DNA from 2 places in the Brevibacillus sp. TJ4 genome. Region 1 is predicted to be linked to the other one. Evidence: predicted binding sites of a transcription regulator. Region 1 holds the regulator's gene; the other holds the start of a gene.

Region 1 (3,415 bases):
ATGGAGAACGATATTTTTCACACCCAGGTAGTCTGTCCGGCGGATTTCTTCCTGGAGAAAGCGTACGGCCAGTTCAAACGTATCTTCTTTATAGGAGCCGAGATTGATAATGTAAGGGGCGTGGACGACGATCTCGTCGATGTTGTGCTTGTCCATCACCGCTTTCCCTTCGTCTACGTATTGCTCCTCAATCGGTTTGCGCCGCGTGTTTTGCGGGGCCCCGGTATAAATCATAAACGTGCTGGAACCGTAACCGACGGCTTCTTCAGCGGCATTGAGCAAACCTTTGCCGGAGAATGAGACGTGTGATCCGATTTTAAGCATAGTGATTCCATTCCTCCTTTGGGGGATGTTCCAGATCAAAAAGCACTTACCTAAAAGTAACGCATTCTGGCCATTTCGTCCAATCTGATCCGCGAATGGCTCGGGCTTGTTTTTGGGTGGCGAGGAATGCTTTTCCCTCATGTCACAATTATGGTAGGCTATCCACATACATATCCACAATGAACACACCCACAGTTTGGAAAGAATAAAGGAAAACCTTCTGGACGATAACAGTCAGGAAGGTGTGTTCGATTCGAGTTATCGTGTTGGGAGGAGGAACCGTTTCTTGGCGATTTCCTATGCGATCCTGTTTGACATGGACGGCACGCTTTTGCAAACCGAAACATTATCGACCCCGGCCTTCCAGCGGACCTTTGACCAGCTTCGCGAGCAAGGAATTTGGGATGGTCCCACTCCGAGCGAAGAGCAACTAGTCAGTGTACTGGGGATGACGGTCGAGCAGGTGTGGAACACTTTGCTCCCCGGAGCAGTCGAAGAAGTCCAGCATGCCGCCGATCGCTTGCTGCTGCAAAACGAAATCAAGCTGATCCACGAACGGGTGACAGAACTGTACCCCGGAGTGGTGGAGACGCTGCACCATTTGCATGAGCAAGGCATCCCGTTGTTTGTAGCCAGCAACGGCCAGGAAAAATACATCGAGGCGATCTGCGCCGAGTACGGACTGACTGACCTGTTCACCGATCTGTATTCGGCCGGACGTTTTCAGACCCGCTCCAAAAACGATCTGGTCGGCAAGCTGCTGCGCGATTACGAGATCAAGCAGGCGGTCATGGTCGGGGACAGACGCTCCGACATCGAAGCAGGGAAGGCGAACGGCCTGTTTACGATCGGCTGTGATTTTGGCTTTGCCGGGGAGGGCGAGCTCGATGGCGCAGACAGACTTATCGCCAGCTTCAGCGAGCTGCTGAACCATTTGCCACCACCTTACAAACCGCAACATAGGCAGTCCTGAAACCATTCCGTCCGGAGTGGTTTTTTGTTTGATTTAAGCGCAGATAATTTGCCTACACTAGTACATGTAGAAGGACGTAAGCAAAGTGCAGCGACCACTTGCAACGATACAGCAAACGCATTATAATTAAAGTCAAAGATAGTCAAAGTCAATAGTCAAACCACATTGGATAGGAGGCGGTGACATGCGTAATATCTCGGACATCATTGAGCAGCACTTGAAAAACATCATAACCGAGAGTCCCACCGGTTCCGTCGAGATTCAGCGTAGCGAAATTGCCGACCTTTTTCAGTGTGTGCCATCTCAGATCAACTACGTCATCAATACTCGCTTTACCTTGCAAAAAGGGTATATCGTCGAGAGCAAGCGCGGCGGCGGCGGGTACATCCGAATCCGCAAAGTCCAGATCGTCAGCAAGGCCCGCTTGCAAGAGCTTTTGACAGAAGAACTGATCGGCGAAAGCATCACCCAAAATGTCGGGAATGCGATTATCGAGCGATTGCTGGAAGACGGTTTGGTCAGTCTGCGGGAAGCGACGTTGATGAAAGTGGCAACCTCACGCAATGTACTGACGATCAAACCGGAGATTCGCGATCGATTGCGGGCAAATATTTTAAAGCAGTTGATTGCCGCGATTTTGTCAAGGTGAGTATGGTAAGGGAGGGATAGTGATGAACTGTGAAGAATGTGGGCAAAGACCGGCTACGCTTCATCTGACGAAAATCGTAAATGGAGAAAAGAACGAATACCATATTTGCGAGCAATGTGCGCAGGAAAAAGGGGATGTATTCACCGGCTTTCACAACTTCAGCATCAATAATCTCCTGTCAGGGTTGCTAAAATTTGACCCGATGCAAAAAAATGGGCGCGATTCGGCGGCAAACAAGCCGATCCGCTGCGAGACATGCGGACTTACCTACGCGCAGTTCAGCAAAAGCGGTCGATTTGGTTGCAGCGATTGTTACACATTTTTGGGCGATAAGCTCGATCCGCTTTTTCGCCGCATCCACGGCAACACCCAGCACATCGGCAAGGTACCGGAGCGCACGGGCGGACAGATCAAAATCCGCAAAGAGCTGGAGCAGTTGAAAAGTGCGTTGCAACGCTATGTTGCCAGCGAGGAATTCGAGAAGGCGGCAGAGATGCGCGATCGAATCCGCGTACTTGAACAAAAAATGTCACAATCGTAACAAGGGAGGTTAGCTGGTCATGGGCCTACAGCAGTTTATGCAAAACCCGTGGAGCAATTGGATGAGAGGCGAAGGCCCTGATTCCGACATCGTGATCAGTACACGGTTGCGTATTGCGCGCAACTTGCGCCAGCATCCTTTTCCGCTCTTGGCTACAGATTCCCAGGCGGAAGAAGTAGTAAGAAAAGTAACCGAAGTAAGCAACTCCGAGTCCATGCGCAAGCAATACAACCTGCAACTGATTCAAATGGATCAGGTAAACCCTTTGGAAAAAAAGGTGCTGGTCGAAAAGCATCTCATCAGTCCACATCTGGCTGAGGAGTCCAGAAAAGGGGCGGTCTTGCTAAGTCCTGATGAATCAGTCAGCATTATGATAAATGAAGAAGACCATATTCGCATCCAGGTGCTTTTGCCGGGCTTTCGCCTGAACGAAGCGTGGGAAGTCGGCACGAAAATGGATGATATTTTCGAGAAGCAGTTGACGTACGCGTTTGATGAAAAACGAGGCTATCTCACGAGCTGCCCGACCAACGTCGGCACAGGGATACGCGCTTCTGTCATGCTGCACTTGCCGGCTCTCGTGATGACCCAGCAGATCAACCGCATCCTGCAAGCGATCAATCAGGTCGGGCTGGTCGTCCGCGGCATCTACGGCGAAGGCAGCGAGGCGATGGGCAATCTGTTCCAGCTCTCCAACCAGGTCACGCTGGGCATGTCGGAAAACGACATTCTCTCCAACCTGTACGGTGTAGCCAGACAGATCATCGAGCAAGAACGCGTCGCCCGCGAATACTTGATGGAGCATACCCGGATCACGCTGGAAGACAAGATTTTTCGCTCCTACGGCATTTTGCTCCACGCACGCACGATCGAGTCTAAGGAAGCGGCACAGCGCCTCTCCGATGTGCGTCTGGGAATCGACCTCGAC
Region 2 (3,415 bases), 620 kb from region 1:
AGCCGAGCTGCTTGAACGCTTCCTTTTTCTCGTTCAGCGCGTATTCTGCGCCTGCTTTGGCGGTACTGCCGTAATCGGAATACTGACCGGACATCGGTCCCACGACAGCGATCACCAGTTTTTCCAGGTTGCCGCTATCGGCCGCTCCTGTATTGCTGTCCCCGGTATTGTTGTTAGGTTCCGGGCTTGGTGCTTGTGTGCTTCCGCCGCCACATCCAGCCAGCATCGCGCTCAGCGCAAATACTGTTGCACACATCGCAATCGATTTCTTTTTTCTCATTTGCATGCATCCCCCTCTTTGCTATGTGGACAAACTGTATACCTAATTGTATGACAAATGGGAAAATTTGCAATAGAGATTTGTGTTTTCAATAAAAAATAACTCACCCAATAAAGAGGACCGCCTACGCATTGCTGGAGCGGTCCTGCTTGCTTTGCCATCGTTTTTTATATCAGGTATTGATACACACACAAATAATATATGTCCCTCTTACTTTTGGATTGGAAATTCTACTTGATACGTCTGGCTTGCCTCGTCATACGTTACCGTAGCCCCCAGCTCTGCAGCCGTAAAACCGAGCGGGACGAGGACGGCTCCCGGAATCGTCCGCAGCGGATGGGGCACCCGGGTCTCTTCGCCATTTTTATAGGCGAAGGTGCTGTCTTTGTACATGCGCAGCGCATACGTGCCGTCTTTTGCAATCAGGACGGACTCGATCATGTTGTCCCATGCTGCCGAGCCGCCCAAGGCAGTAGCGAGTTTGCTTGCGTTGACGTAGACGACTCCGTTTTCGATGACGATTTCTCCCTCGAACGCTCTCCCGTTCAGTTTCACATTCGCTTCCTGGCGCACGCCTGTCGTCACGCCGAGTGCCGCTGTCGCTGCCACACTTCCCGTCAGCAAAGCAGCCGTGAGCAGTAGAGCTGATACTTTTCGCAACATCGTTATACACTCCCTTTTTGTCCATACTAATGAGAAGTATGTAAAAGTCCTGTTCATACCATATGAAGCGTTTTTCTGTTTCATACCACCTGTGCTTTTGCGGCTGTCTATCCCGCGAACAGGTGTTTTTGTGCACAATCTGTGGATAACTATGTGGATAAGTGTAAAAGGAGGATGTTGACGATAAAAGGCGAACGTCTATATCTGATTTATCAGGAAGCCAGCGACGAGGAATGCCTGCTCACCATCCAGCCGTACGCGGATGAACAGGCTCTCGGCGAAGCGATTCAGCAATTGAAAAACAAGGAAATCGACGACTACACGATCATCAAGGGAAAGAAGATGACTGCCCAACTGCGCCTCACGGTAGAGCTGTCCGACGCGGAGGAAGGAGAAAAGCCCGCAGACGAAGAAACGTGAGCGAGGAATTTCCTCACGTCCGATGTTTAAGCGAGGAAGAACTGGCAAACATGTGTAGGGAAGGGATACATAGAAGTGTTTGACCTTTATTGACCTTTAATTGCCTTTTGTGTATGATATTCTTACAAAGAGAGGAGGAAGACTAGATGCACATGAATTTGATTCCAACCGTTATTGAACAGACCAACCGCGGTGAACGTGCTTACGATATTTACTCGCGCCTGCTCAAGGATCGCATCATCTTTCTGGGTACCCCGATTAACGATACAGTAGCGAATATTGTGGTAGCTCAATTGCTGTTCCTGCAAGCAGAGGACCCTGACAAGGATATTCATCTCTACATCAACAGCCCTGGCGGTTCGATTACAGCCGGTATGGCGATCTACGATACGATGAACTTCATCAAACCGGATGTCTCCACCATTTGCGTGGGTATGGCTGCCTCGATGGGGGCATTCCTGCTGGCTGCAGGGGCGAAAGGCAAGCGTTTTGCCCTGCCGAACAGCGAGGTTATGATTCACCAGCCTCTTGGCGGTGCACAAGGGCAAGCGAGCGATATCGAGATCGCGGCCAAGCGGATTTTGCGAATGCGCGACCATCTGAACCGCATCCTGGCTGAGCGGACTGGTCAGCCACTGGAACGGATCGAAAAAGACACCGACCGCGACAATTTCCTGTCTGCTGCACAAGCGGTAGAGTACGGCCTGATCGACAAAGTCATCACGGCTGAGCCTACCGACAAGGACAAGAAATAAGCGCAACGAATAACGAAAACACCCGCTGCCTGCAAGCGGGTGTTTTTTCATGCCATTCGCCTATGGCGTCGCCGCAAATTGCGGGACGAGGCGAATGATTTTGTCGTCGTCCTGGGCGGGATTCCCCCTGCCGTCGCGGTTGTTGGTCAACACGTACAGCGACCCGTCAGGCCCTTCGTACACATCCCGAATCCGTCCGTACTCGCCGGGAAACAACGGTACCACTTCCTTTACCGTGTCGTCTTCCAGGCTGATGCGCAGCAGTTGTTGCCCGCGCAAGTTGGCGACCAGAAGCTGCCCGGCCCACGGTCCCTCGCTCACAAACGTCATGCCCGAGGGCGCCCACGTCGTCGTGCCGCTGTGAACGATCGGGGTTTTCATGCCGTCTGCCTGCTCGTCACCGCGGATGTTCGGCCAGCCGTAATTTGCGCCCTTTTCGATCCGGTTGATTTCATCGTGCGCCGACGAGCCATGCTCGGAGCTGTACAACTGACCATTGGCCTGATTCCAGGCGATGCCCTGCGGATTTCGGTTTCCCCAACTGTAGACTGGTGAATTCGGAAACGGATTGTCTGCCGGAATGTTGCCGTCCAGATGGAGGCGGAGAATCTTGCCTGCCAGACTGGCGGGGTCCTGGGAAAGCTGCGGATCGCTGGCATCGCCCGTAGTGATGTACATCATCTGATCGGGACCGATCTTGATCCGTCCGCCATTGTGGATGGAATCACCGGGAATTCGGTCGATCAGCACTTTGTCGACGTAAGCCCGGTTCGCTTCTTCCCGCAAGCGCAGGACGCGGTTGTACGTCTGCTCTTCTTCGCGGTACGTATGGTAGACGTACAGATAGTGATTGTCGGCAAACTGCGGATCGAGAGCGAGTCCGAGCAATCCTCCTTCCCCCTGGCTGACGAACGGCGCCGGGAAAGAAATCAGCGGTTCCTCAAGCAGCTTGCCATCCGCGATCACCCGTACATTCCCGGGTCGCTCCGTAAAGAAAATCCGCCCGTCTTCTGCGATCTCGATCGCCCACGGCACATTCAGATCAGCAGCCAGCACCTCCGCCTGATACGGCAGTTGCTCCTCGACTGGCTGTTCGCTTGCCCCCGTCCCCGGGACCTGCTGTGTCGGCTGCTGTTGCCCGCCAGTACCCAGACTCGTTTGCTCGCACGCCATCAAGAGCAGACTTCCGACGAGTGCTGCCATCACAAATCCTTTTTTCTTCATACCTCTTCCCCTCCCTGCAGAACCTGTATTCCTTCTTGCAACGATCCCCTTCATTCCCGTCTCACTTCTTTTT

What was found. Region 1 encodes CtsR, which represses protease genes until heat stress. Its sites were predicted from a motif close to ATGGTCAATAAAGGTCAAACA; they were not measured.
Region 2: the regulator CtsR is predicted to act here: its motif matches at 1,440-1,460, upstream of clpP (ATP-dependent Clp endopeptidase proteolytic subunit ClpP).

The regions. Positions count from the first base shown of each region.
Region 1 covers NZ_CP185865.1:4,181,780-4,185,194, reverse strand. The annotation lists gene ACAF76_RS20605 (deoxyribonuclease IV) at 1-324, opposite strand, end outside; gene ACAF76_RS20600 (HAD family hydrolase) at 611-1,297, shown strand; gene ACAF76_RS20595 (CtsR family transcriptional regulator) at 1,482-1,946, shown strand; gene ACAF76_RS20590 (UvrB/UvrC motif-containing protein) at 1,969-2,487, shown strand; gene ACAF76_RS20585 (protein arginine kinase) at 2,507-3,415, shown strand, end outside.
Region 2 covers NZ_CP185865.1:450,535-453,949, reverse strand. The annotation lists gene ACAF76_RS02045 (branched-chain amino acid ABC transporter substrate-binding protein) at 1-280, opposite strand, end outside; gene ACAF76_RS02040 (copper amine oxidase N-terminal domain-containing protein) at 491-943, opposite strand; gene ACAF76_RS02035 (hypothetical protein) at 1,118-1,363, shown strand; gene clpP (ATP-dependent Clp endopeptidase proteolytic subunit ClpP) at 1,516-2,118, shown strand; gene ACAF76_RS02025 (PQQ-dependent sugar dehydrogenase) at 2,179-3,342, opposite strand.